Regions from separate parts of the Roseibium sp. Sym1 genome, predicted to be linked through region 2. Evidence: riboswitches for the same ligand, from Rfam matches in the RefSeq annotation. Region 2 holds a riboswitch; each other region holds the start of a gene.
What was found. A riboswitch is a leader RNA that binds a small molecule or an ion and turns the genes downstream of it on or off. The one in region 2 is predicted to bind cobalamin.
Positions count from the first base shown of each region.

Region 1 (9,773 bases), 890 kb from region 2:
CATTGTTCGACATGTTCTGAGGCTTGAACGGGCGAACCTTCAGGCCCCGGTTGGCAAAAAGGCGGCAAAGACCGGCGACGATCAGGCTCTTGCCGACATTGGAGCCGGTCCCCTGCACCATGATCGCGGCCGCGCGTTTCCCGGAAGGTTCGGACACGTCTTAAAACTCGATGCCTTCCTGCGGCTTCACGCCGGAGCGGAACGGGTGCTTGATCTGGGTCATGTCTGTGACGAGATCGGCAATGTCGATGAGTTCATCCTTGGCATTGCGGCCGGTGATGACGACATGGACATCGTCCGGTTTCTCGTTCTTCAGGAAGTCCACCACCTCGGCAATATCCAGATAGTCGTAGCGCAGCACGATATTGAGCTCATCGCACAGGATCAGGCGGTAGTCGCCGGAGGTGATCATCTGCTTCGCCGCTTCCCAGGCCTCCTGGGCGGCGTCGATGTCGCGCTGGCGGTCCTGGGTTTCCCAGGTAAAGCCCTCGCCCATGCGCTTGATGGTCACCAGATCGGAGAAACGTTCAAGCGCCATGCGTTCGCCGGTCTCGATCCGGCCCTTGACGAATTGCACCACGCCGACCTTGTGGCCGTGGCCGAGCGAACGGAACACCATGCCGAACCCTGCCGTCGACTTGCCCTTGCCCTTGCCGGTATGGACGATCAGCAAGCCCTTCTCGATGGTCTTGGTGGCCATGATCTTGTCGCGCGCAGCCTTTTTCTTGCGCATTTTTTCCGCGTGGCGTGCGTTCAGTTCCTCTTCGGAAAGTTCCGGCTTGTCCTTGTCGGCGGTCACGATGCGTCCGTCCCTTCTCGTGTTGTTCTCAATTCGCTGAGTGCAGCATGTGTCGAATTGCGCCGCGGCGTCCAGAGCCCGCGGTCGATTGCTTCCTGGAACCGGGCCAGCATCTCGTTGAGGCCCGCCGGATTGGCGTCCCTGAGGAACTCCAGAACCTCCGTATTGTCCAGATAGGCCTCGTAAAGCTGATCGAAATGATGGTCGCCGACGGCGCGCGTGGTCGCGGCAAAGGCAAACAGGTAATCGAGCGTCGCCACCATTTCGAACGCACCCTTGTAACCATGGCGCATGACACCGTTGATCCATTTCGGATTGGCGGCCCGGCCACGAACCACACGGCCGATTTCCTCCGAAAGGCTGCGCACCACGGGGCGCTCGGGCCTTGAATGATCGTTGTGATAGACCTTGGGCGCCTCGCCCTTCAGGCTCTCGACGGTCGCCGCCAGACCGCCCTCGAACTGGTAGTAGTCGTCACTGTCGAGCAGGTCGTGTTCGCGGTTGTCCTGGTTGTGCAGGACCGCGTCGACCGCGCGCAGCCGGCTTTCCAGATCACCGCGCGCACCGGTCCCCTCGGCACCCCCGCCATAGGCATAGCCGCCCCACGTCAGGAAGGTGTCGGCGAAATCACCGCGCTCTTGCCAGATACCCTCGTCGATCAGGGCCTGCAGGCCGGCGCCATAGGCCCCCGGCTTCGACCCGAACACCCGGTATCCGGCACGTCGGGAAGCTTCCTGCGGTTCAAGGCCATCGGCCAGCAATCTTGCGGTTTCCTGGCGCATGCGCGCTGCGACCGGATTGGCGTCGTCCGGCTCATCCAGCGCGCCGACGGCCCGGACGGCGCTGTCGAACAGGTCCATCTGGTGCGGGAAGGCATCGCGGAAGAACCCGGAGACCCGCAAGGTGACATCGATGCGCGGACGGCCGAGCTCGGACAGTTTCAGGATTTCAAAGCCGGTTACCCGGCCCGAGCCCTGTTCCCAAACAGGTTTTGCACCGATCAAGGCCAGAGCCTGGGCAATGTCGTCGCCGCCGGTGCGCATGTTGGCCGTGCCCCAGCAGGTCAGCACGAGGGCCGTCGGCCATTCGCCTTCCTCCTGGAAATAGCGGTCTGCAACAAGCGCGGCAGATTGCCAGCCGAGCCGCCACGCGGTCTCGGTCGGGACCGCGCGCACATCCACGGAATAGAAGTTCCTGCCCGTCGGCAGGACATCGGGCCGGCCGCGTGACGGCGCACCGGACGGTCCCGGTGCGACGAAACCGCCCTTGAGAGCCGTCAGCACCGCTTCCGTTTCCGCCGGCCCCGATCCGGTCACCGCCGGGCGCAACGTGTCCCGGATTTCATCGAGAACGGCCGTAACGGCCTGCCACTCTTCCGGCACCTCTCGTGTTCCGGCAATCAGGTCATGTGCCAGCAGTTCGATCCGCTCGACCGTGTCACCGTTGGATCGCCACGGTGCCTCGCTGACTGACTGCAGGATTTCAGGTCTGTCACCCGCCCAGGCCGCTGAAAAATCGCAATCGAGCGGATCAAAGCCGTCAAATCCGAGATCTGCGGCAATGACCCGCTGCAGGCTTTGCTGCCCGGGTGAGCTTCCGCGCGGCACACGGGCAAGCGCGGCCAGCAGATCGGTCAGGAGATCGCCGTCCGGACTGTCGCCCAGGATGTGCAGGCCATCGCGGATCTGGAGTTCCTTGAGGTCGCACAAATGGGCGTCGAGACGCGCCAGGCGGGTTTCCTCGTCCATGTCGTCGGTAAGGCCGATGTCCCTGTCCAGCCCGTTTCGGGCGGCGACGTCGAGGATATCACGTGTCAGGGCCTTGAGCCGCCGGGGATCGACACCGCTCGCCAGATAGTATTCGTCGAGCAGGGTTTCCAGTTCACCGGCAACGCCGTGGCTCTCGGCGCGCGCCAGCGGCGGGGTCAGGTGGTCGACAATGACGGCGGCCGTGCGCCGCTTCGCCTGGGCGCCCTCGCCCGGGTCGTTGACGATGAAGGGATAGATGTTCGGCACCGGACCGAGCACGGCTTCGGGGAAACAGCTTTCGGACAAGGCCAGCGCCTTGCCGGGAAGCCATTCCAGATTGCCGTGTTTTCCGAGATGGATGACCGCATCGACACCGAGTGTTCCGCGAAGCCAGGCATAAAACGCGAAATAATGATGCGGCGGCACCAGCGCCGGGTCGTGGTAGGTGTCCTTCGGATCGATGTTGTAGCCGCGCGCCGGCTGGATGCCGACCACCTGGTTGCCGAACCGGTGAAGTGCCAGGCGGAACGCACCGTCCGTGACATGGGGGTCGTCTTCGGGACGGCCCCATCGTTCGATGACGGCGCTCTGCACGTCCTCCGGCAGCCTGGCAAATGCTTCCTTGTAGTCACTCATCCCGAACGACTGGAAGCGCTGGCGTATAGCGCGGTCATCCCGGGCATTGGTGACACCTGAAGTCAGGTGTTCCATCAGCCCGGCGGATGTGTCCGGCGCCCCGCCGGCATCATACCCCTCCCGGGCCATCGCCTTCAGCACGTTGACGCAGGAGGCCGGCGTGTCGAGACCGACACCATTGGCAAGGCGCCCGTCCCGGTTCGGATAATTGGCCAGGATCAGCGCGGTTTTCTTGTCCTTGGCGGGTGTCCGGCCGAGTTTCGCCCAGCCAGCAGCCAGGTTTGCAACGAATTGGATCCGGTCAGGAACCGGTGTGAAGGCAACCGGGGTCGACTGGGTCGACTCGTCGTAGCCCCCCTCTTCCTTGAAGGAAACCGCCCGGGTCAGCAGCCTGCCGTCGATCTCCGGCAGCACGACATGCATGGCGAGATCACGGATCGACAGGCCCTGGTCGCTGTCTTCCCAGCCTTCCTTGGAGGACGAGGAAAACACCACCTGCAGAACCGGCTTGCCGGGCCGGTCAAGCGGCGTCGGCTGATGGGCGACGCCCGCCTTCGACACGGCAAAGGCCGTGCCGTTTAAAATCACGTCCGGCCTGGCGCCGTCAAACAGGCCGTCCAGGACGGCAATGGATTCGGCCTCCTTGAGACTGGAAACATAGACCGGCAACGCATTGACACCCGCCGCGTCAAGCGCCTTTACCAGCGCATCGACAGGAGCCGTCTGGGCGCCCTGGACCAGAGCCCGGTAGAAGGTGATGGCGGCGACCGGCCGTGAGGGATCGGGCCAGCCTTTGGTCAGTGCGGCAAGATCCGGTGCGGGTTGCCCGGGCCGATAAATCCCGGCTCGCGGCAGCGGGACCGGATGGGCCGGTTCCTCGTCCCCGTTCAGCAGGAAAGCCGCGTAGAGCAGCGCATTGGCATAGTTTTCCGCGCCGCCCTCGACGCAATACCGCCAGAAACGATGGACTTCCTCTGTGCTGCGGGTCGAGCGGGCCGTAAGCTCCTCGTCCCACTTGTCATCGCCCGGCAGGACGATCAGCTCAACGCCGCTGGCCCGTGCCTCTTCCTCGAACCGCTCCAGTCCGTAGCGCCAGTACTCGACTCCGCCGAGAATGCGCAGGATCACAAGCTTTGAGCCGCGCATGGTCTGTTCGGCATAAAGATCGACCGAATAGGGATGAGACAGCGCCATCAGGTTGGCGAGCCTGAGGCTTGCCGCGCGTTCTCCCAGTTGCTTGCGGGCGGCGGCAAAACTGCCCAGCTCCGTGTCTGCTGCAGACAGGAACAGGATGTCCGCGGGCGACTGGCCGAGATCGACCGCGTCTCCACCGTCATCGATCCGGCGCGTCTGGCTGGCGAGAATGTGCATTCAGTGCCTTCTTGTTGGTCTCAAGCGTCTGTCGGTATCCGGTGGCCGCGATCAGGCAGCTTCACTCACCTGACCGAGCAGCCCACGTGTCGCGTCGAGATCGAGGCCCTTGAGGCCGATCACCACCAGCCGGCCGGCACTTTCCGCCCCCGCCGCGAACCAGGTTTCGACACGCGGGCCGACGGCCTGGACCATGGCCGGCGCCGCCTTGCCCTCGATGCGCACGGCGCCCTTGATCCGGAGCACGCCCTTCAGGGCCATCGCCTCCAGGACCTTCGCCTCGGCATCCTTTAGGCTGTCGAAGGAACCGACTTCCAGAACATGACTTTCGAAATCGTCGTGGTGATGGTGGTCATGATGGTGATGATCATGGTCGCCCTCATGATGATGGTCGTCGTCATGGTCATCGTGGTGATGGTGGTGGTGTTCATGGCGACCGTCCATGTCGTCCTCGGCAGCGGACCCGCGGCCGAGCAGCACCTCGATCGGCAGCGTTCCCTTTTCCGAAGAGACGATGTGGACCGCCTGGCGCACGTCCGCGGCGATTTTCTTCCGAACGGTTTCGAGCAGGTCGGCAGCCACAAGATCAGCCTTGTTGAGCACGACCAGGTCGGCACAGCGCAGCTGGTCCTGGAAGAGTTCCTCAACCGGGCTTTCATGGTCGAGCGCCTCGTCCGCAGCGCGTTGGGCTTCAAGCGCGGCTTCGTCGAGCGCGATCCGTCCTTCGGCAAGCGCGGCGGCATCCAGCACCGTGACAACGCCGTCGACGGTCACCTTTGGCTTGACGCTCGGCCAGGAAAAGGCACGCACCAGCGGCTGGGGCAGCGCAAGGCCGGAGGTCTCGATGACGATATGCTCCGGCGGGGTCTCGCGGGCGAGCAGCATTTCCATGGTCGGCAGGAAATCATCGGCAACCGTGCAGCAGATGCAGCCATTGGTCAGCTCAACCACTTCCTCCGCGGCGCAGTCCGGGTCGGCGCAGCCATTCACCAGCGAACCATCGAAACCCATGTCGCCGAATTCATTGACAATCAACGCAATGCGCTTGCCGTTGGCATTCGTCAAAAGGTTGCGGATCAGCGTGGTCTTGCCCGCGCCCAGGAACCCGGTGACGATCGTTGCCGGAATTTTCCGGCCCGGTTGCGAGATGGAAGTGGTCATAGCGTGATATCCGGTTGAAAAGTGGGTTTCATGAGGAGCGGCAGGCCCGCGCCGACAAAGACGACCTTCTGGCAGACCCCGGCCATAGCCTGGTTGAGCCTGCCCTGCGCATCGCGGAACGACCTCGACAGACGGTTCTCCGGCACGATGCCCATGCCGACTTCGTTGGAGACAAGGACACAGGGACCTGCAAGCCCGGCGACACGCGCGCACAGGCGCTCGGTTTCCAGGGTTACATCCTTGTCCGCAAAGAGAATGTTTGAGAGCCACAGGGTGAGACAATCGACCAGAACCACCCGGTCCGGGCGGCATTCGTGGTCAAGCACGCCGGCGAGATCGAACTGTTCCTCAATCGTTTCCCAGGACGATCCGCGCTGCGCGCGATGCGCCGCAATGCGCTCGGCCATTTCATCGTCATGGGCCGCGCCCGTGGCAACATAGAGTTTGTGGAGACCGCAGTCTTCGGCGAGCCGTTCGGCAAACCGGCTCTTGCCGGAGCGGGCACCGCCAAACACGAGGGCGGTTCGCGGCAGGGTCTGATCCGTCATGTCCGTCTCCCGGCCGTCCACCCGACAGCGTTCGAGGTTGAAGGGATGACGGCCGGTCTCCTGGCTTGCGGCTCACCGCGGTCTGCACCCCTTCCCGGCCGGTCTGGACCAGTGGTTTTCGTGCAGCCGCTCACCGCTCACAGTTGCGGGGGCAGCTCCGGATCAGGGCCATCTTGGCCCGCACCGGATTCCCGTTTCATCCGGACCGAGCAACACTCAATCCGGAACCGTCGCAAACTACCTAACCGGATCCTGGGCGGGACACAAGCGGCACGACGGATTTCGCTCTGCGCGTCCTTCATTGCCGCCCGGAACGGGCCGTTCGACCACCTGACGATCCCGATCCCTTCCCATGACTGGTTGCGGCAGTCCGTGACGCCACGCGGGCGCAGCTTTTTCCAAGCCGTCCTTAACGCCTAGTCATCTGAAAAATATATAGTTTTCCACACCCGCCACAAAAAAATGACGGCTTGATGAAAAAAACGCCACGAAGGGCTTGGCAAACGGATCAAGCCTTTGATATACGCATCTCCATCGACGGGGCGGCGACGCGTTGACCCCGAGCGTGGTGATCCCCAGTAGCTCAGTTGGTAGAGCAAGCGACTGTTAATCGCTGGGTCGCTGGTTCGAGTCCGGCCTGGGGAGCCATCACCACCCTCCTAAAAATCCGCAGAAACCCACCGCGCATCGCATGTGCGCTTGACTTCGCTGCGGAAAAATCGGCCAAAACGGCTACACAAATGAGCCGATATGGGAAAGGCTAGAGAGCCCAAACCACACGACCGAGACGGTGTCTGCTACCTGCGAAGGCGGATTCTAATTGCCTCTTAACACCGACCTGAAGCGGAACAACTTTGAATTTTAGATCACGAGGAATATTTCATCGGGAAGTTAAACCACACTCTAAATAACTCTAACCAACACTCACTCGCTGGAACTAAGGTTCGCCTTAATTGAATCTACTAAACCCTTAAGCTTATCAAACTCACTAGCCGTCGTTACCCGTTTTCCAATGCTCTGACTATAATCTGGGAAACCTTCAGGATTATTCCTCGAAGCACTCAAAGCCCTATCGAAGGCTTCATCAAAAGAAGCTGCTGAGTCGATCCAATTTTTTAAGACGTTATTGTCGACGATTACACCGCGCTCAGTAAGTGCATCGAGAATCTCCATAAAGTCTCTATCTTGGCTTCCCTTTGCTGTCACAGATAACAAGATATTTGTTGGAATTACACTAGACCGCACGGATTCCATCAAACGTAAAACAACATGTGCAGATGAACAGAATTTTTGTATATTTTCAAAGAAATCCTTGGATAAAAGAGAGCCTTCGGACAGGTTTATTTCTTTATCAAATTGGTCTAAAAAATCTATCAATTCGTAATATGACTTTATTTTCTTTGAATTTTCATCGATAAATGCGCTTGTTAAACCACAATATTTTCCTACTACTATTTGCGTACGCTCCATAGCTTCACGGAAGCCATTGGCATCGCCTATGTAGGCGACAAAATAGTCAGGAGCGTACTTTGACACACCAAATTCAGGAATCTTAGATTGGGAAAGGGACCAGTAGCCGATGCGAGTTAGCAGCTCATAAATTCTTCGATCAGCGATCGCATTTTTTCGGTACATTAAAAAACTTAAGAAATGAAAACTCGCTATATTAAAACTTCTCGCTGCAATCGCTTTAACTGCAGAAAGATGCCAATCAGGACTAAAGTCCCAGAGTTTATTCACTTCCTCTTCAAGAATATTTTTGTTGTATTCCAAAACAGAAAACTGAGGAAACTTACTCTCCCAACTGTGGAAGTGTGATGAAAAACTATCCTCTTCGATATTTTTTGTAAAAGCCTCAGGTTCTTCTGAATATGCAAGGCGAATTGTATTAATTTGTTCTTGACTTAAATGAGCTGAGGAAAGCTGTGCGCCTGTAAGGTCTATGCCGGACAAATCCTGGTCAGATAAATCTGCATCGCGAAAATTAACCCCGCGATACATGGTAGCAGGATCGCAATTTACTAGTCTAGCAAGGTATCGAAGGTCATGCTGATCTGATGTGAGAATAAGCTCAAGTTGCGAAAATATTTCATTCACGGTTTCACCTCTAAGAGGTACTCTGCCAGCAACAAGTCAGAAAAAACATCTGACAAATTTCCAACCTGCAATCCTTCTTGAAACATCACAGTTTTCAAATAGGCTTCTGCCGCGGCTACACGAACAGAGTGTTTTGGACTACCCAAAAGTAACGAGTTTCTCTCCTGATCTTTTAAGCTGATCTCGAGCAACTCAATGTCTTCCCGTTTGCAACGTAGAGAAACACGTACAAACGGCTGAAACCCCTTCTCTGTGTCAGACTTGCGTCTCGCTGGGCTTCTTCGATCGACAACCGTAAATCGCGGTTCATCTTTGGCATTCCAAACAGGCCCTTGCAGAAATTCAGTAGTTTCGGGCCGCAGCTTCCAACACAGCTGTCTGGGCCCTGTAGGTTTATACTCTGAGGAAATAATTGGAACAGTGAAACCCTTCTCACTGCCAGCATTTTCTGAATTTCGCCCTCTATAGCTGTCATTAAACTTTGCCCCGAAATCCTGTGCGGTGATGGGTTCACGCGGTTCAGATCTTTCGGCTTTTGCCTCTTGCAACGCTCTCATTATCTGAGCTTGCATTGGTACGTCCATATCTACAGAGGCTTGATCATAAGTAATTCCTTCTCTAGCGGGTATCTCAACCTCGACATGGCAGCGCTTGACCACAAGCTTGAAATTGACACTTGCATTCGATCCACCACCTATTCTCGCTTGATCAAACGACAAATGAAGGTGAAGAGTAAAACGAGAAACATCGTTGGTTTTTTGTACCCATCCTTGCATAGCGACAAGATCACCAACTGTGCGAAGGTTGTTTGAGCCACTCATATCAATCTCCTCAATTTCAGATTTCCCGCTATGAGGGAGGATGCCAAGGATACAAGGCTTGTCCGCTAGGTACATCTGATACCGATATTAAATACCAGAGAAACACCTCAATATGTTAGTAACAAAGCGACAACATCTCCAAAGCCGTAACTTCAAGGAAAAAAAGCTATTTTAAGCTGCAGAGAAATGTAACTATTCGAAAACTTAACTAGGCCTCCTAGGACGGACAAACTGGTTTGTACTTTCAGGCTGGCAGAACACTTAACAATCGAACCGTAGGGTAAATTTATATAGAAAAACCCATTGAATAAACCCATATTGCTATTATAGCGTGTTAGCAACTAACTTTATTGATTGAACTTAGGATGAGCAAATGAGCATTAAAATTGAAATCATCGGCGAGAACGCCCTTGAAGAGACTGCACATCTTAAGAATTGGCTGGAGAGTGCACGCATATCGGGCGTTGAAACAGTAGAACAGGAAGAGATCCCGCCGGATTCAGATAAAGGTGAAATGGGTCCCACACTACTTGCTGTATTGACGGTGGTCCTTGGTTCGGCGGCGATGGTAAAACTTGCAGAATCTGTACAC
Region 1 covers NZ_CP114786.1:5,225,710-5,235,482, forward strand. Annotated here, with positions in the region: gene O6760_RS24310 (cobyric acid synthase) at 1-121, opposite strand, end outside; gene cobO (cob(I)yrinic acid a,c-diamide adenosyltransferase) at 161-799, opposite strand; gene cobN (cobaltochelatase subunit CobN) at 796-4,554, opposite strand; gene cobW (cobalamin biosynthesis protein CobW) at 4,606-5,715, opposite strand; gene cobU (bifunctional adenosylcobinamide kinase/adenosylcobinamide-phosphate guanylyltransferase) at 5,712-6,263, opposite strand; cobalamin riboswitch at 6,297-6,510, opposite strand; tRNA gene O6760_RS24335 (tRNA-Asn) at 6,836-6,911, shown strand; gene O6760_RS24340 (pentapeptide repeat-containing protein) at 7,188-8,360, opposite strand; gene O6760_RS24345 (hypothetical protein) at 8,357-9,181, opposite strand; gene O6760_RS24350 (effector-associated constant component EACC1) at 9,555-9,773, shown strand, end outside.
Region 1: another riboswitch for cobalamin. It lies ahead of cobU (bifunctional adenosylcobinamide kinase/adenosylcobinamide-phosphate guanylyltransferase); the one in region 2 lies ahead of O6760_RS19730 (DUF1636 domain-containing protein).

Region 2 (9,773 bases):
CTTTGTGTCTCTGCCACGAGACGCCGCAATCCCGCTTCGGCTTCCCCGAGGTCGGCGCCTTCCTGAAGTTCGATACCTGCGCTGATGAAATAGTTGCTCATGGATGTCTCCTGTTCAGTCTGAGGACTGACGGAGACGTATTGATTATTGTTTTGACAATCTATATCGAACTTTGGGAGTTATTGTTGCAAAAGTGGAATCATGCTCGACGATATCGGCCTGTTCATTCACATCGCTCAACGGCGCAGTCTTGCGAAAGCCGCAGCGTATCTGGGATTGCCGGCTGCCACCGTGACCCGCCGGCTGCGGCGGCTGGAGGAGCAGATCGGCGCACAGCTTGTTCACCGCTCGGCCCGCAAGTTTGCGCTGACCTCGGAAGGAGAAGCCTATTTCGATGCGTTCGCGGATCTGGTTCTCAACGCCGAGGCCGCGCTCAGGGGCCTGAACGCGGATCTCCACGCCCTGCAGGGCAGCCTGAAGGCGGCCGCGCCAACCAATATTTCGGTCGGGATCCTGCAGCCCATGTGGTCCGCGTTCCTGAGAGATCACCCGGACATCCGGCTCACCCTGACCCTGAGCAACGAGAACAAGGACTTGCTGGAGAACCAGGTGGACCTGGCCCTGCGTGCCGGTCCCCAGACTGACCCGCGCCTCTACCAGAAACGGCTCGGTTGCGTCGCCACGATCCTGACTGCCGCTCCTGCGTATCTGGGGGAAGCCGGTTTGCCCCGTGATCCTTCGGAGATCGGCCGTCACAAGTTGATACGTGTCGCGGCCCTGCCGCAGTGGCATCTTGCCCACCACCAGACCGGTCAACGGGAAACGGTGCATGTGGATGCTCACGTGGCGGTCGACGATATCGGCCTGGCCCGTCAGCTGGCCGCGGATGGCCGGGGAGTGGCCCTGTTGCCGGTCAGTGAAATTTCCGGCGATCTTGAAAGTGGCCGGTTGCTGCCGGTCCTGAGCGGATGGCAGGGACAGACGAGGGAGCTTTATGCGGTCTGGCCGACCGGACGGCTGCTGAGCGCGCGCGCAACATGCCTGCGCGACCACATGGCCAGGCACATCGCAGCCATCCCGGTGTTGCAGGGATGGGTTCCCGACCCTCGACGTTAAGCGGTGAAAGGTTCGCAGCGCATATAGCGCGGCATGTCAATATAGCTGCGCATATACAGGATCCAGGCGCGGCATTCCTGCTGGGACTTGAAGCAGCCGGCCTGTGAGATCAGGTAGCTCAGGTCGAAATTCTCGACGCGGCCGCTGGCGATACCCTTCCAGCCCGACCCGGAAAAGGACCGGCAGTCATAAGGGGTGTTGTAAGTGTAGGGAATCTCCTGCCGGGTCTTGTTGAAGGTCGGGGCGAACAGCAAGTCGGAAGGTTTCTGGAACTGCGACTGGCAGGCCACGAGAGCGACGGCCATTGACAGGACCGCGGCCACGCGCAGCCCAGCGTTCATCCGACGGAGCGCGGAGAAGTGACTGCGGCAGGAAGGATGCATGGCGGGCTCCAGTGATCGGTACTGACCTTTTGACAAGGCCATAACAGACTGATTTGCAATATGTGTCACATGATCCGAAGACTTGGACAAAATCAAGTCACGAAGGAGTGCCAAGCGCCTTGCCGGGATGGCCGAAGCCAACGCGGCAGATTTGCCTCAAGCACCGTGAAGGGAGCGGAACCGACGGTTTGCGGGTGCTTCAGTTGACGGTGATCCAGCGCAGCATGAGGAAGTTGTCCGCACGCTGGGTCAGGTCGATATTCGATTTCGATCCCCACAGAAGCGGCTGGATGTGCAAGGGCACATAGACGACGTCGTCCCGGACGATCATGGCGACCTCGTCCAGCATGGCCTGGCGCTTTTCCGGATCGATCTCGCGCTGGATCAGCGGCAGCAACTCATCGACACGGGCGTTGGAATAGCCGCCGAAGTTCCAGCTGCCGAGTTTCTTCTCGTCATTCTTGCTGGTCACCAGGAAGCGGATCGGGTGCTCGGCGTCGAACGTGCCGGGGGACCAGCCGAGCAGGTACATGTCGAAATTGCCCTCGCGCAGTTCCGGCCAGTAGTTGCGTACCGGCATGGCGTTGAGGCTTGCCTTCATGCCGGCCTGCGCGAGCAGGGCGGCCATCGCCTTGCACAGTGCCTCGTCATTGATGTAGCGGTCGTTGGGACATTTCAGGCCGAAGGAGAAGCCGTCCGGATAGCCGGCCTCGGCCAGCAGGGCCTTGGCGCCTTCGGGGTCGTAGCCGATGCGTTCGCTGGCGGCATCGCTGTAGCCCTTCATCTGCGGGCTGACCAGCTGGCTGGCGACTTCCGCGTTGCCGCGCATGATCTTGTCGACAAGGGCTTCCGCGTTGATGGCCTTCTGCACGGCGGTGCGCACCTTCACATCCTGGAACGGGTTCCCGTCCACCGTTTCTTCCGAGTATTTCAAGGCATCGTGGCCGTGACCGAAGCCCAGCATGATCACGCGGGCCTCGATGCCCCTGTGCAGGGTGAGGCCGTCCTGGCGTTCGATGCGGTCGACATCCTGGACCGGCACGGGTTCGATCAGGTCGACCTGGCCACTCAGGAGACCGGCAACCGCCGTCGCAGGATTGGCGATCGGCAGGAAGGTGGCCCTTGTGAGATTATGTTCGGCATCGTCCCACCAGCCGTCGTTGGCTTCCAGGACGGTCTCGACACCCGGTTCACGCGCCACCAGCTTGAACGGGCCGGTGCCGTTGGCATTGAGGGTCGCGAAGGTTTCCGTTTCCTTGGCCGGGAGTTCGGCACCATTGGCCTCCGCCCAGTCCTTGTCCAGGATCATGAAATTGGCGATGGAATCGGGAAAGATCGGATCCGGAGCGTGGGTCAGGAAATCGATCGTATGGTCGTCGACAATCCTGACTTCTTTCACCGGCGCGAACCAGGAACTGACGTCGGACGCCTCGGACGCGGCGCGCTGGTAAGAGAACAGGACGTCTTCCGCGGTAAAGGCGGCACCATCATGGAACGTCACGCCGTCGCGCAGATGAAAACGCCAGCCGTCACTGCCGAGCGGTTCCCAGCTTTCCGCCAGCGAGCTCTCGATCGCCATGTCCTTGTTGCGGCGGACAAGGCCCTCATAGACGTTGTTGAGAAAACCGAGCACCGGCGCAGAGCTGACCGCGTGGGGATCCATGGTCTGCGGGTCGGTCGGCGAGGACCAGCGCAACTCGGCGGCGCCGGCAATGGAGGCAGACCCGAGCAGCGCCGCTGCGACTGTGAAAGCGGTTCCGAAGCGGATTGCCCGGCACGATGACTTGGTCATGACATCCCCATTGAAAGTTGTGGTTTTTGAAATGAAAACCCAGCCTAAGCCTTTTCGGCGCAAAAGAAATACCGGGCCCGCAAGCGGACCCGGTTCTCGTTTCAATTCGGCGTGAGTGGTCGCGCGATCAGGCCTTGCCGGCCACCATCAGGGCGAAGGCCTGGTTGCGCGCGACTTCCTTCAACCGGTCGAACCGTCCGGAGGCGCCGCCATGGCCGGCTTCCATGTTGGTGGTCAGCATCAGGAGGCTGTCGCCTGTCCCGGTGGCGCGCAGGCGGGCGATCCACTTGGCCGGTTCCCAGTAGGTGACGCGCGGGTCGGTCAGACCCGCCACCGCCAGGATCGCCGGGTAGTCCTTCGCGGCCACATTGTCATAGGGCGAATAGGACGCGATGTACTCGTAGGCGGTCTTGTCGGTAACCGGGTTGCCCCATTCCGGCCATTCCGGCGGCGTCAGCGGCAGTGTGTCGTCGAGCATGGTCGACAGCACATCGACAAAGGGAACCTCGGCGATGATGCCGCCGAACTTCTCGGGCGCCATGTTGGCGACAGCGCCCATCAGCATGCCACCGGCGGATCCGCCATGGGCGACGATCCGGTCATGGGCGGTGAATGTCTCCGCCACCAGATGATCGGCGGCCGCGATGAAATCGGTGAAGGTGTTCTTCTTGTTCTCCCGGCGGCCGTCCTTGTACCAGCGAAAGCCCTTGTCCTTGCCGCCGCGGATATGGGCAATGGCGTAGACAAATCCCCGGTCGACCAGGGACAGGGCATTGGTGTTGAAGCTGGCCGGCACGGTGATGCCGTAGGAGCCGTAGCCGTAAAGCAGCAGGGGCGCAGAGCCGTCGAGCGTCGTGTCCTTGTGATAGAGCACGGATACCGGCACGGTTTCGCCGTCCGCTGCGGGCGCCATCAGACGGCGGGTGACATAGTCCGAGGCCGCATGGCCGGACGGCACTTCCTGTTCCTTCTTCAGGACACGCTCGCGGGTGTCGACATTGTAGTCGAAGGTCTGCGACGGCGTCGTCATCGAGGAATAGGTGAAGCGGATCGTGGTCGTGTCGAATTCGTAGCCGCCGCCCATGCCGAGCGAATAGGCTTCCTCGTCGAAGGCGATCGCGTGTTCGATGTTGTCGGCGAGGCGCCGGATGACGATACGCGGCAGGCCGTCCTCGCGCTCAAGACGGGTCATGAACGTCTTGTAGACACAATGGGACAGGATCAGGCAGCCCGGCTTGTGGGGTACCAGGTCGGTCCAGTTGTCCCGGCCCGGGTCGGACTTGGGCGCGGTGACGATCTTGAAGTCTTCCGCGTCGCCGGCATTGGTCAGGATGTAGAAAAGGTCGCCGTGATCCTCGACGGAGTATTCGATGCCGGTTTCACGCGGCGCGATCAGCGTCGGTTCGGCGGTCGGGTCGCTTGCCGGAATGGTCCGGACTTCCGAGGTCTCATGGTCGTGAATATCGATGACGATCGTGTCGCCGGACTGGGTCTTGCCGACGCCCATGAAGAAGCCGGCATCCTCTTCCTCGTAGACAAGCACGTCCTCGGACGGGTCGGTGCCGATCTCGTGGCGGAACAGTTTCGAGGGCCGGTGATTGGCGTCGAGGCGGATGTAGAAGACATACCTGTCGTCGGCGGAGAAGACGCCGCCACCGCCGGTATCCTCGACAACGTAGTCGAGATCCTTGCCGGTCGCGGTGTCGCGAAAGCGCATCGAATAGTATTCCGAGCCTTTGTCGTCATAGGCCCAGGCCACCAGCTTGTGGCCGGTCGACTGGCTGACGGCACCGAACTTGAAGTAGGCCTTGCCCTCGGCTTCCTTGTCGCCATGGAGCAGGACCGTTTCCTTGCCGCCGTCGCGAGGCGTGCGGAAGAAGATCGGCTGCTGGCCGCCGGTCTCGAATCTCAGGCCGTAGGCGAAGGGGCCGTCCGGGGATGGGACGGAACTGTCGTCTTCCTTGATGCGGCCGCGCATCTCCGCGAAAAGCTGTTCCTGAAGCGCGTCCGTGGATGCCATTTGCGCTTTCTGGTAGGCGTTTTCGGCCTCCAGATAGGCACGGATGTCGTCATCCAGGACCGACGGGTCGCGCATGACTTCCTGCCAGTTGTCGGCACGCAGCCAGGAATAGCCGTCCTGACGCTCGATGCCGTGGGTCTCCAGGGTGAGAGGGCGCGCGTCCGCGCGCGGGGGAAAGGTATCCTGTTTCATGGCTCCGGAGGTAGGGGCTTTGCGGCGCGAAGGCAAGAGGGTCCAGGCGGGAAGAGCGGGAAACGGCCGGTCCTGGTGCCTGACGCCCGGCGATTGTTGAGGCGGGCCGAGCGCCTATCAGGGGGCATCGTGCCACACCAGTCAACAGCAGGCGACAAGACATCCGGATCTGCTATGTGAAGTTGACTGATTATTTCGAGGACACCGTTGATGCCAAACGACACCTATATCCTGACCCGGGATGACATCGCCGCAATGGAGGGGACCCAAAAGACCCATTTCCTCAATCCAAATGCACAGCGGCTGAACAAGTCGCTGGGCGACGCGACCGGGCTGACCGGATTCGGGTTCCATCTGATAGAGGTCGAGCCCGGCTTCGAGACGACGGAACATCATTGCCATTACCATGAGGACGAATGCGTTTTCGTTTTGTCGGGGAGCGCAACCGCGGTCATCGGAGAAGAGGAGCACGAGATCGGTCCGGGCGACTTCATCGGTTACCGCAAGTCGGGACAGCCTCATTCGATACGGAACACGGGAACCGAGGTCCTGCGTTGCATTGTCGTGGGAGAAAGGCTTGCGCATGATGTCGCCGACTACCCCAGGCTCGGCAAGAGAATTCATCGCCATGCCGGTCTGCCGTGGAGCCTGGTCGATCGCGACCGGATCGAGGAACTTGGCGGTGGCGTCGGCAAAAAGTAGGTAACCTTCGTCGCGGGAGAAGCCCATTCCAATTGCAGAATTGACACCATGTGCGAATTCGGTCACTCAGGATGGAATGGTTTCCGAATCCGGCATCCGGATCGGGATTAAAAGGGAACACGGTGCGGCGTAGCCAACAGGCACCAAATCCGTGACTGCCCCCGCAACTGTGAGCGGCGAGCGACCCTGGAACACCACTGGGTAACCCCGGGAAGGACCAGGCAAGCTGTGACCCGCAAGTCAGGAGACCTGCCATTTCATCTTCAACTTCAACCCGGGCGGGGTGCCCCGGAGGAGCGAGTGACATGGCACATCAGCCCTTGCTGACACAGACAGGCATTCGGTTTCCAGACGCCCCGCGCAATCGCGGAGGGCGATATGAACCGGACAGACGTTTCTCGCACTTTCAGACATTCAGGTCTGCTGGCACCTGCCGGCAGTCTCGGTGATCGTGCCGCCAGGGCAATGTGCCCGAACGGCCATGCAAACGCTCTTGCAAACCGGCACAGTTGTAATGTAATAACATTACAAAATGGATACGCGGTTGGAGACCATGAACAGCCGCTTGGACGATGCAAGGTGGGACAGTGCCGGGGTGGCCATGCCCAACCGGCGCATCCCTGTGCCGGGAAGGAGCTGGCCGATGAGCGCTGAGACCCAGAGGATCTTTGTCTGCACGGTCTGCCCTCACAAGGGCGGAAGCTGCGGGCCGGGTTATGACCTCCTCCGGAAACTGCAGGACGCGGTGAAGCTGACGGTGCCGGTGGTCGGCGACGATTTCGAAATATCCGGAACGGCCTGCATCGCGGGATGCTTGCGTCCGTGCATGCTGGCCTTCAGGGCGGGCGGGAAGTCCACCTACCTCTTCGGCGATGTCGCCCCGGAGACGGATATCGACGATCTCATCGCCTTTGCGGACCTTTACCGCGAGCGGGAAGAGGGACGGGGACAGGCCGCGGACGGGCAAGGCCCGGTGGGGCAGACGGACCTGACCCGCATTCCCGCGGCCATGATCGTCACGCAGGTCGATCCGGCAGCGCTGTCATGAGCGGTGCCGCACTGTCCGTCAAAAACGTCGGCTGGCGGCCGGGCCGGGGCAGGGCCTTGCTTGAAGACGTCAGTTTTGACCTTGCCCCGGGAAAGGTGCTCGGTATTGCAGGTGCCAACGGCGCCGGCAAATCGACCCTGCTGCGCCTTCTTTACCGGTTTCACAGGCCGGTGGAGGGGACGGTGTCTCTGGACGGCCGGGATCTCTGGCAGATGTCCGCGCGCGAAACGGCGCGCAAGGTGGCGGCGGTCCTGCAGGAGCAGCCGACGGATTTCGCGCTGTCCGTTCGGGAGATCGTGGCCCTTGGCCGGCGTCCGCACGGCTCGGGGTTTGCCGGCGGCGGACGCAGGGACGCGGATCTCGTCGATGATGCGCTGGAGCGAATGGGCTTGCTGGATTTTTCCGGACGGTCCTTCGGCACGCTCTCCGGCGGAGAACGCCAGCGGGTCATGGTGGCCAGGGCCCTGGCGCAGGAACCGCAATTGCTGGTCATGGATGAGCCCACCAATCATCTCGACATCCGCCATCAGCTCGAGATCGTCGCGTTGATCGGAAGTCTCGACATCACCGTCGTCACCAGCCTCCACGACCTGAACCTGGCGGCGCAACTCTGCGATCAGGTGCTGCTGCTGTATCGGGGACGGCAGGTTGCCCACGGTCGCCCGGACGAGGTGCTGACGCCCGCGCATATCGAACACGCCTATTCGGTCCGCGTCAGCCGCCAGGACCCTGCACCGGGCCGCGCGCCTCACTTCAGTTTTCATCTTTAATCACGGAGCTTTTTCATGAAACGTCTGGTTCTTGGCCTTGCCGCGACACTGGTCGCGAGCCCGGCGCTTGCACAAACCACAATCCGGAGCTGTGACCGGGAGGTCACTTTCGAGGAACCGCCCAAGGCGGCGGTCTCCAACGACGTGAACCTGACAGAGATGATGCTGGTGCTCGGCCTGAGCGACCGGATGGTCGGTTATACCGGGATTTCCGGCTGGAAGACGCTTGACGAGGAAATGCGCGAAGGGGTCGCCGAACTGCCCGAACTTGCCGAAAAATATCCGGGCAGGGAGGTGCTGATCGGCGCGGATGCGGATTTCTTCTTCGCCGGCTGGAACTACGGCATGAAAGTCGGCGGTGAAGTGACACCGGAGACGCTGGCTCCCTTCGGCATCGAGGTCTACGAACTGACCGAATCCTGCATTCATATCGGCGACAAGCCGAAGGTCTCCATGGATGACATGTATAACGACTTGCTCAATCTCGGCAGGATCTTCGGTGTCGAGGACACCGCCTACGACCTGGTCGCCGCCTACAAGCTGGAACTGGACCGGATCACGTCCACTCTCGGTGCGGATGAGGAACCGCCGCGGGTGTTTGTTTATGACAGCGGCGAGGACAAGCCTTTCACGGCCGGACGATATGCCATGCCCACCGCCCTGATCGAGGCGGCAGGTGGCGTCAACGTGCTCGACGAATTCGAAAAGAGCTGGGCACGGATCGACTGGGAGACCGTTGTCGAGAAGAACCCGGAAGTGGTGGTGATCGTCAACTACGGCAATGTCACCGCGGAGCAGAAGCGCAACTTCATGAAAAACAATCCGGCGCTTGCGGGTATCGATGCGGTCAGGAACGACCGCTTCGTGACGCTGGACTATGTCGAGGCTACGCCGGGGCCGCGCAACATCAGGGCGGTGAAGACGCTCGCCGACGCCTTTTGGGGAGACTGATCCTTGTTGCAGAAGGCGGCCGGCGGTCCCGTTCCGGAACCGGCCCGGACGGGTCGGGAGCGCCGGTCCGCGGCAAGACCCGCAATTGCGCTGATGATATCGGGCGGGCTTGTCGCGCTCGCCGTGTCGGTGGTGGTGGGCGTGTCCGTCGGCGCGGTCTCCGTGCCGTCCGGCACCGTGTTCGGGGTCGTTGCCAACAAGGTCTGGCCCGGACTGGCCGATGCGGACTGGTCGGCGGGGCGCGAGGCGATCGTCTGGGACATCCGCCTGCCGCGGGTGTTGCTGGCCGGTCTCGTCGGCGCCGGGCTGGCCCTGGTGGGCGCGGCGCTTCAGGCGGTTACGCGCAATCCGCTCGCGGATCCGCATCTCCTCGGGATTTCGTCGGGCGGGGCGGCCGGCGCCATTCTGGCGTTGCTGCATACCGGCCTCTTTCTGGGTCTGTTGACCGTGCCGCTGATGGCCTTTGCCGGCGCATTGGCCGCAACGCTGATCGTGCTTGGCGTGACGCGTTTTGCCTCGGCGGCAAGCGCGGACAAGCTGGTTCTGGCCGGTGTCGCGGTGTCCTTCGTGATCATGGCAGTTGCCAACATCCTGATCTTCCTGGGCGATCCACGGGCCACACATACGGTGGTGTTCTGGATGCTGGGCGGCCTTGGCCTGGCGAAGTGGAGCCACCTCCTGTTTCCGCTTGGAATTCTGTTGCTCGTCACGCCGTATCTGCTGCTGAGGGCCGCGGACCTGAACGCCATGACCATCGGTGACGAAACCGCGGCCACCCTCGGAATTCCGGTCGCCCGGT
Region 2 covers NZ_CP114786.1:4,335,236-4,345,008, forward strand. Annotated here, with positions in the region: gene O6760_RS19700 (putative quinol monooxygenase) at 1-101, opposite strand, end outside; gene O6760_RS19705 (LysR family transcriptional regulator) at 202-1,116, shown strand; gene O6760_RS19710 (hypothetical protein) at 1,113-1,499, opposite strand; gene O6760_RS19715 (ABC transporter substrate-binding protein) at 1,699-3,291, opposite strand; gene O6760_RS19720 (S9 family peptidase) at 3,419-5,503, opposite strand; gene O6760_RS19725 (cupin domain-containing protein) at 5,714-6,205, shown strand; cobalamin riboswitch at 6,266-6,476, shown strand; gene O6760_RS19730 (DUF1636 domain-containing protein) at 6,849-7,253, shown strand; gene O6760_RS19735 (ABC transporter ATP-binding protein) at 7,250-8,023, shown strand; gene O6760_RS19740 (ABC transporter substrate-binding protein) at 8,039-8,974, shown strand; gene O6760_RS19745 (FecCD family ABC transporter permease) at 9,068-9,773, shown strand, end outside.

Region 3 (9,773 bases), 2.8 Mb from region 2:
GAAGAGCATCTCAACGACCTGCTGCAAAACGCGATCGCGCCGCGATCGGCGCTGGCCGGCAAGCTCTCGCCGGAATTGCGGGTGGTTTGACGGCAATCCGGCTTCCGACAGCCCGGCTGTCGCATGATCCGCGAATTTTGATAGGATGATTGCGGTGTCCGGGCATGATGCGGGCTGGCATGACCGGACCTCTTTCAACCGGAGGGTTTTTCCATGTGCGATCTCTGCGTCATCAACTCGGTCAAGCAACGCATGTTGTCCCGTCGGGATTTCTTCAGGGTGACCGCCGCGGGGTCCGGCATGGCCGCCGCGGCAGCCATGACAAGTGCAGTGACCGGCGCCATGCCGGCCATGGCCCAGGCACCGAGCAAGATTTCCGACATGACTCACGAGCTGTATCCGGATTTTCCAACCTTCGGCGGCGCGCCGCAATTCGAGATGACCAAGGTCTTCGACTTCGCCAGGGACGGCTACAACCTGTTCGAACTGAAGGTGAATGAACACACCGGCACCCATCTGGATGCGCCGCTGCATTTTTCAGCCGATGGCCAGTCGGTCGCCGAGATTCCGGTCGAGAACCTGGTCGCGCCGCTTTGTATCGTCGACATCAAGGCAAGGGCGGCGGAGGATCCGGATGCCCAGGTGACCCCGGACGACCTGAAAGCCTGGATGTCCGCCCATGGCGACATTCCCAAGGGCGCATGCATTGCCATGAATTCGGGCTGGGCCGCCCATGTGGCCGACGACATGTTCCGCAATGCCGACGCAAACGGCGTCATGCATTTCCCGGGCTTTCACGTGGAAGCGACGCAGATGCTGATGGAAGAGGCGGATGTGGTCGGCATCGCCGTCGACAGCCTGTCGCTGGATCACGGCATGTCGCAGGACTTTGCCGTGCATTATTCCTGGTTGCCGAGCGGCCGCTGGGGACTGGAATGCATCGCCAATCTCGACGCCCTGCCCGCCAGCGGCGCAACGCTGATCGTCGGTGCGCCCAAACACCGTGGTGGCACTGGTGGACCGTCACGCGTGATGGCGATGGTCTGACGGCTGTCGCCTCCGGGAAACCGTGGTGTACAGTGTCCGTTTCGGCCTGATTCACAGACCGGCGGGCGGTCCCGACGCGACGGGTTCGCCCGACAAAATGCGGCAGAGCTTGCGGTGGCTGTCGACCGGCTGGTGGTCGATGCGCCAGACCAGAAACGTCTCGACCAGGTCATAGGGAGCGGGAAGCGGGTCGAGCTTCAGTTGATCCGCGTTCCGGTAACCCCGAATGGCGCTCTCCGGACCGACCGCAAACCCCAGCCCGGCTTCGACGCAGCCGAGTATTCCCTCAAGCGTGCCCATTTCGGTGACTTCGGTGTCGCTTCGGCCAATGCTGGCGAGCCAGGCCTGAGCCGTTGCGCGGTAACTGCAGCCGGGACGGAAGGCAAGCAGCGGATCCTGCGCGGTGCCGGTGGGGTTGCGGGCGCAGACCAGCCGTTCGGTGAAGGCCGTCACCGCGTGGAAACGGTCCTCGTCCACGGGCCCGGCGACAAGGGCCGCATCCAGTTTCCGGTCCCAGACCCGGGCAAGCAGGTCGGCCGTCGGTCCGGTGGACAGGGCAACCGGCGCCCGGCTCAGCTGCTTGAGATGCTTGAGGAGGCTGGGCAGGCGCACGGCCGCCGTCGTTTCCATCGACCCCAGGCGCAACAAGGCCCCGGTGCCGGCGGCTTCCATGAGATCCCGTTCCACCGCTTCGAAGTGCTGCAACAGTTCGATCGCGCGGGTGTGCAGGCGCTTGCCGAATTCCGTCAGGTGCGCGCCGGCCTTGCTGCGCTGAAAGACCTTCTGCCCGAAATGGTCCTCGAGCCGGCGGATGCGCGAGGTGACATTCGACTGGACACAATGAAGGATTTCGGCGGCACCCGAAAAAGATCCGGCGTCGGCTACGGCCACGAGCGTTTTCAGAAGGACAATATCCATCTATCAAAAATAGAGATACCAAATTCCAATTACAATCATTTTTCAAGAAACAAAAAATTTGCCAGCATGGGGGCATGAACCAGTATCTCGAAACGTCATTCACCCGCCGCTTCGGCATCAGGCATCCGATCATGCTGGCGCCGATGGACAGGATCTCGGACGGCCGCCTGGCCGCCGAAGTGGCCCGCGCGGGCGGCTTTGGCCTCATCGGCGCCGGCTATGGGGATCCGGACTGGATCGATGCCGCATTTGCGGATGCCGGGGACCAGCATGTCGGCATCGGCGTCATCACCTGGGCCCTGATGGAGAGGCCTGCCGTTCTGGAACGCATTCTCGATCGCAATCCAGCGGCCCTGTTCGTCTCTTTCGGCAATGCGGAACCGATCATCGCCGCGGCGAAGGAACGCGGCATCCCGACCATCTGGCAGGTGCAGAGACTGGACCAGGCCGAGCAGGCGCTGAAGGCCGGCACGGACATTCTCGTGGCCCAGGGGCAGGAAGGCGGCGGTCACGGCATGGATCGCGGCCTGACCGCGCTGTTGCCGGCCGTCCGGGACCTCGCGGGACCGGGCCAGGTCGTTCTGGCCGCGGGCGGGCTTGCGGACGGGCGGGGCCTGGCTGCCGCTCTGATGCTGGGTGCCGACGGCATCATGATGGGGACGCGCTTCTGGGCAAGCCATGAGGCCAACGGCACGGACAAGGCAAAGGCCGCGTTGGTCGGCGCTCGCGGTGACGACACCGGCCGGTCGAGCATATTCGACGTCGCCAGGGGGCTGTCCTGGCCGCCGGAATTTACCGGCCGGGTTGTTCAGAACGATTTCTCCCGCCCCTGGCTCAACGATCCCGTGGCCCTTCGGGTGTCTGCCGGCCAGCTCCGCGAGACCTATGACGCGTCGGATCCAGATGACTTCTCCGTCCGAGCGCTGATTGCCGGGGAATCCCTCGATCTTGTCAAAGCCGTTCTTCCGGCGGCGGACATCGTTGAAACCACCGTCCGGCAGGCAGCAGCGCTTCTTTCCCGGGCTTCTTCCTTTGTCTTGAAAGGGCACTGACCGATGATGACACTTTATTTCGCAAACACCTCTCCCTATGCCCGCAAGGCACGGATGGTCGTTCTGGAAAAAGGTCTGGAGGCCAGCGTGGAGATGGTCTTCCAGAACCCGTTTGAAGACAGTCCGGCGCTGAAATCGGCCAATCCGCTCGGCAAGGTGCCCGCGCTCGTGACCGGTGAAGGCACGGCGATCTACGACAGCCCGGTCATTTGCGCCTATCTGGACAGCCTGCCGGGAGAAAGACAACTCATCCCGGAAGGGACAACGCGCTGGAAGGTTCTGACAGCCGAGGCTCTCGCCGACGGCATTCTCGATGCGGCCTTCGCAATTGTCATGGAACGCCGGCGCGACGCCACGCAGCAGTCCCCCATGTGGCTGGACCGCTGGCAGGCCGGCATCCTGCGCCCGGCCGCCGTGATCGAAGCGGACCTGACGGCGTTTGAGGGACCCTTGAGCCTCGCCCAGATCGCCCTCGGCGCAGCGCTCGGGTATCTCGATTTCCGCCTGCCCGACATCGACTGGCGTCCGGGTCACCCGCAGCTTGCCGCCTGGTTCGAGACATTTTCCGAACGTCCCGCGATGCGGGCGACGGACCCTGCGGCATCCTGACCGCAACCGTGCCACCTGACGGAGAACGGAAATGCTTTCCCCTTCACCTGAACTTCTTTCAACCGCGCTGGCGGCCGGCCTGACCGGGCTCATCTGGATACCGGTCATCCTCAACAGGCTTGCCGAGATGGGACTCTGGACGGCGCTGAAAAACCCGCAACCGGATGTGCGGCCGAAAGCGGACTGGGCGCACCGGCTTGCCAATGCGCACCGCAACGCGCTGGAAAATCTCGCGGTTTTTGCGCCGCTGGCGATCAATGTGCACTTGCTCGAGGCCGGAAACGGTCTGACGACGGCGGCGTGTTTCACGTTTCTGGCCAGCCGCGCGGCCCATGTCGTGATCTACACGTTCGGCATCCCGCTGCTCAGGACGATCGCCTTTTTCGCCGGCTTCCTGTGCCAGATGGCGCTGCTGCTGCGCGTGCTTGGTATGGTGTAGGGGGAACGGGGCGCTTAATGCGCCTCGTCCCAATTGTCGGCAGCGCGCGCATCGACCTGCAGCGGCACGGACAGTTTCAGCGCCGGGTCGCAGGCATTTTCCATGACGTCCCTGATCACCGGGATGGTGTCGTCGACCTGGCCTTCCGGCACCTCGAAGATCAGTTCGTCATGGACCTGCAGGAGCATCCGGGCATCGAGCTTTGAACCCTGCAGCTTGTCTTCCATGCGCACCATGGCGCGGCGCAGGATGTCGGAGGCCGATCCCTGGATCGGGGCGTTGATCGCCGCGCGCTCGTAAAAGGCGCGCATGTTCGGGTTCTTGGTGTTCACGTCCGGATAATGCGCCTTGCGGCCGAAGATCGTCGTGACATAGCCATTGGCGTGGACCTGCTTCTTGGTCGCTTCCATATAGTCCTTGATGCCCGGGAAGCGCTCGAAATAGGTCTTGATGTAGTCGCTCGCCTCACCACGCGCGATACCGAGCTGGTTGGCAAGGCCGAAGGCGGAAATGCCGTAAATGATGCCGAAATTGATTGCCTTGGCGCGCCGGCGCACCATCGGGTCCATGCCCTCGATCGGCGTGCCGAACATCTCGCTCGCCGTCATGGCGTGAATATCGAGCCCGTCGTCAAAGGCCTGTTTCAATTGCGCAATGTCGGCCATGTGCGCAAGCACGCGCAGCTCGATCTGGCTGTAGTCGGCCGAAATCAGCTTGTGGCCCTTCTCGGCGATGAAGGCCTTGCGGATCTTGCGGCCCTCTTCGGTCCGGACCGGAATGTTCTGCAGGTTCGGTTCCGACGAGGACAGGCGTCCGGTGGTGGTGGCCGCCAGCGCATAGGACGTGTGCACCCGGCCCGTTTCCGGGTTGATATAGCCCGGCAGCGCATCGGAATAGGTTGATTTCAGCTTGGAAAGCTGGCGCCAGGAGACGATCTTCGACGGCAGCTCATGGCCTTCCGCGGCGAGATCCTCCAGGACCTGGGCCGAGGTCGACCAGGCGCCGGTCTTGGTCTTCTTGCCGCCGGGCAGACCCATCTTGCCGAAGAGAATGTCGCCGAGCTGTTTCGGCGAGCCGATGTTGAAGTTTTCGCCTGCCAGTTCGTAGATTTCCGATTCCTTGGCGGCCATGCCCTGCGCGAAGTCACCGGAAAGCCGGGACAGCATCTGCCGGTCGACGGAAATGCCGCGCTTTTCCATGCGCGCCAGCACCGGCACCATCGGCCGCTCCAGGGTTTCGTAGACGGTCGCCATCTTGTCGGCGGCCAGCCGCGGCTTCAGGATCAGCCACAGGCGCAGGGTGACGTCGGCGTCCTCGGCGGCATAGGCGGTCGCCTTGTCGATCGCCACCTTGTCGAAAGTAATCATCGACTTGCCCGAGCCGCAGACCTCCTTGAACGGGATCGGCCTGTGGTCGAGCCAGCGCTCGGACAATTCGTCCATGCCGTTGCCGCCCTTGCCGGCATCAACGGTGTAGGAGAGCAGCATTGTGTCGTCATAGGGCGTGATGTCGACGCCGTAGCGGGTCATCACCAGCCAGTCATATTTGAGGTTCTGCGCGATCTTCAGGACCGAGCGGTCCTCCAGCATCGGTTTCAGCACCTCGAGCGCGTCCTTGAGCGGGATCTGTCCCTCGACCAGGCCGCCGCCGCCCAGCAGATCGCCCTCGCCGTCGACATGGGCAAGCGGCACGTAACAGGCCTTGCCCGGCTCCGTGGACAGCGACAGGCCGACCAGCTCGGCCTGCATGGCGTCGAGCGACGTGGTTTCCGTGTCGAAGGCGACATAACCTTTCTCGAAGGCCGCGTCGCACCATTCCTTCAGGCGCTCGACACTGGTGACGGTTTCATAAGCGCTGGAATCGATCGGGATCGCCTTGACGGTTTCCACACGCGCATCGGCCACGGTCTGCGGCACCATCAGCCCGTCGGGCGCCGGTGCCGCATCGCCGGCGCCCTTGGCGGCTTCCGACCCGCCGCCGGTGGCTGTGCGCTCCATGAGCCGGCCCTTGTGGTCGGGCACGTCCCAGCCGGGGACCTCGAAGTCCGTTGCCTCGACATTGGCAAGCTCGGCGCCGGTCTCGTCGGCGACCCGCTTGGTCAGGGTGGTGAAACCCATGGCCTTCAGGAAGCCGACCGCCTTCGGCCCGTCGACATCGGTCACGGAGAGATCGCCGACTGGAACTTCCACGGGCACATCCTGCTTCAGGGTCACCAGTTCCTTCGACACCCGCGCCTGGTCGGCGAACTCGATCAGGTTTTCCCGGCGTTTCTTCTGCTTGATGGTCTCGGCCTGGGTGAGCAGCGTTTCCAGGTCGCCGAATTCGTTGATCAGGAGCGCGGCGGTCTTCAGCCCGATGCCCGGCACGCCCGGCACGTTGTCGACGCTGTCGCCCGCCAGCGACTGCACCTCGATGACCTTGTCCGGCCCGACGCCGAATTTTTCAAAGACCTCCGCCTCGCCGAAAGTCTTGTTCTTCATCGTGTCGATCATGCCGACCTTCGGCCCGATCAGCTGCATCAGGTCCTTGTCGCCCGAAACGATCGTCACCCGCGCGCCCTGCTCGGCTGCCTGGCGCGCGTAGGTGGCGATCAGGTCGTCGGCCTCAAAGCCCGCCTGTTCGACGCAATGTACGGAAAAGGCCCGTGTCGCCTCCCGGATCAGGCCGAACTGTGGCACCAGGTCTTCCGGCGGATCGGGCCTGTGGGCCTTGTATTCCGGGTAGATGTCATTGCGGAAGGTCTTCGCCGAATGGTCGAAGATGACCGCAAAATGAGTCGGTTCGTCACCTTCTTCCGGGGTCAGGCCTTCCTGCAGCAGCTTCCACAGCATGTTGCAGAAACCCGAGACGGCGCCGACCGGCAGCCCGTCGGGCTTGCGCGTCAGCGGCGGCAGCGCGTGATAGGCGCGGAAGATGAAGGTGGACCCATCGACCAGGATCAGGTGGTCGTTGGCGGTGAGGGCAGGGGAGGAATCTTGCGTCGACATGGCGCGGATCATGCCCGCAGGGCGCTCCGGAGAAAAGGCCTAAAGTGACAAATCTGCGGGTGATGAGACACCTTCCTGACAGGATCTGTCGCCCGGGCTTGCGGCAAGTCCGGAAGTTTCCGGTTCCGGGCCTCGGGACCGCCCATGATCCGTAAAACAACGAAATGTCGCATTTGTGCTTTCGCGGAAAAAGCAAATAGTCCATTATGAACGCTGCTTGGTTTTCCGATCGGCACAAAGTGCCGGGAAACGAACAGGGAATTCGGACACGGCGGACCCAATCAGGGCGCTGGATGCCGAAGCCGCCCCCGCGACTGTATGCGGAGAGCGTTGACCCATCGCACCACTAGCCTGTTCAGGGCTGGGAAGGTCCGGTCAATCGCCACGACCCGCGAGCCAGGAGACCTGCCAGGCAAGACCTGAAACACGGCCGTCGGGTGTGACGGCAACGAGGACAACATGACGACACAAGCTGTAAAATCGACCCTTTCCGTCTCCAAGATCGTGCCGCTGGCCTTCGCCGCCATTCTCGGCGTGGCGATCATCTCGATCACGGGACACGTACAGGCCGGAGCCCTGCACGACGCGGCACACGATGTGCGCCATGCAACCGGGTTCCCCTGCCACTAAGATGCTGACACGTCTTCTGGTCAGCGGCTTGTTCGCTGGCGCTGGAGCGGGGCTGATTGCGGCCCTGCTGCAGCTTTCGTTCGTTCAGCCGGTGCTGTTGCATGCCGAGCTCTACGAGACCGGTGCGCTGGTGCATTTTGGTGCCGAGACCGTCAGCGCCCACCAGGACGTCGGCGGTTTCGAGCCGGTGCGCGACGGCCTGAGCATCGTCTTCACCATGCTCACCTATACCGGTTACGCCTTCCTCCTGCTCGTCGGCATGGCACTCGCCGAATTGCGCGGCGCCAATGTGAACGGCCGGAGCGGCCTTCTCTGGGGTCTGGCGGGTTTCGTGGCCTTCCACTTCGCGCCGGGCTTCACCCTGGCGCCGGAAGTACCGGGCGTTGCCGCCGCAGACGTGGCAGCCCGGCAGGTCTGGTGGTGGGCCACCGTGGTGACGGCGGGAGCGGGCCTCTGGCTGATCGCCTTTGGCCGCAACTGGCTGGCCTGGGGGGCAGCGGCAGTCCTGTTGCTGGCGCCCCACGTCGTCGGCGCGCCGGAACCGGACAGCTTTGCCGGGCCGGTCCCGACCGAAATCGGCGCGCTCTTCGCCAGCCGGGCGCTCGGTGTGGGCATGGCGGCGTGGTTGCTGCTTGGCTGTTTCGCAGGTTATTTCTGGCAGCGCGAGGGCGCGCGGGCCGGCGCGCAACAGCCGGCCTGATTTGGCAGACAGGCGAATGGACCGGGCGGGGCAAAATGTTCCGCCCGCCGTCTTTCGGCCAACATACTGGATCTCACATGGAACGTTCCCTCGCCCTTTTTGTCATCGGGCTGGTTTTCGGTGGCGGCATCGGCTTCGTGACCGCGGCCGGATACGGCGTGACCCTTGACGGGCATGATCACGGCGACCCGTCGGCGCATGCCGTTGCGCAGCAAAGCCCCGACAATCATTCCGGTCACGAGATGGCCGGGCACAATCACGACGAACTGGTTTCCGTTGCGGCGGGCGCCGGCGCCCCCTCGCTTGAAATCAGCCTCTCGCCGGATCCGGCCACCGGCTACAATCTGCACGTGATGACGCAGAATTTCACCTTCACACCCGGTCACGCCAGCCAGGACCACGTCCCCGGCGAAGGCCATGCGCATGTCTATGTCAACGGCGAAAAGCTTGGCCGGCTCTATGGCGCGTGGATGCACCTTTCATCCCTGCCCGAAAATGCCACGGTGGAAGTGACGCTGAACAGCAACGACCACCGCATGCTCGCCGTCGACAACCAGCCGCTCAAGGCGTCGGTGACCGTCAGCGCGGACTAGGTAAGCGGGCTTGAAGAGTTTGGATTTTCACGGTGAACACCGTTGACCCCCACCCCTAACCCCTCCCCACAAGGGGAATTATATACTTGACGTACCAAACTTGATTTCCTATATTGGAATCAAGGAGCTACGACATGTTTGACTTGACCAACCCGATTTACCACGATGCCGACAAGGCCCGCGAACATCTGGAAGCCATCCATTGGCCCGATGGTCCGGTCTGCCCGCATTGCGGTAACTGTGACCAGAAGCGCATTACAAAGCTTCAGGGCAAGTCAACGCGTCCCGGCGTCTTCAAGTGCAAGGAATGCCGCAAGCCCTTTTCCGTGACCGTTGGCACCGTCTTTGAACGCTCCAAGATCCCGCTCAACAAGTGGGTGCTGGCAACGCACCTGATGGCCGCGTCCAAGAAAGGCATGTCAGCCCACCAGCTCCACCGCATGCTCGGCGTCACCTACAAGACCGCGTGGTTCATGGCCCACCGTATCCGTGAGGCAATGGCACCGTCACCTAAGGACAAAGGTCCGCTCGGCGGCGAAGGTAAGACCGTTGAAGCCGATACCACCTATGTTGGCGGCAAGGAGAAAAACAAGCACCTGTCCAAGCGCAACGCCCGCAACATCGGCGGCATGGGCAAGCAGGTTGTTCACGTCCTTGTTGAGCGTGGCGGTAAAGCCAAGTCAGATCACATTGCCAACGTGACCGGCAAAACCCTGCGTCCGATCCTCGTCAAACAGGTTGACCGCAAGTCCACTCTGATGACCGACGAGCACGGTGGTTACTTCCATGTGGGCAAGG
Region 3 covers NZ_CP114786.1:1,581,718-1,591,490, reverse strand. Annotated here, with positions in the region: gene O6760_RS07170 (LysR family transcriptional regulator) at 1-90, shown strand, start outside; gene O6760_RS07165 (cyclase family protein) at 214-1,047, shown strand; gene O6760_RS07160 (LysR family transcriptional regulator) at 1,099-1,938, opposite strand; gene O6760_RS07155 (NAD(P)H-dependent flavin oxidoreductase) at 2,040-3,017, shown strand; gene O6760_RS07150 (glutathione S-transferase N-terminal domain-containing protein) at 3,021-3,626, shown strand; gene O6760_RS07145 (MAPEG family protein) at 3,658-4,065, shown strand; gene polA (DNA polymerase I) at 4,080-7,064, opposite strand; cobalamin riboswitch at 7,254-7,479, shown strand; gene O6760_RS07135 (CbtB domain-containing protein) at 7,512-7,682, shown strand; gene O6760_RS07130 (CbtA family protein) at 7,684-8,382, shown strand; gene O6760_RS07125 (hypothetical protein) at 8,460-8,975, shown strand; gene O6760_RS07120 (IS1595 family transposase) at 9,110-9,773, shown strand, end outside.
Region 3: another riboswitch for cobalamin. It lies ahead of O6760_RS07135 (CbtB domain-containing protein); the one in region 2 lies ahead of O6760_RS19730 (DUF1636 domain-containing protein).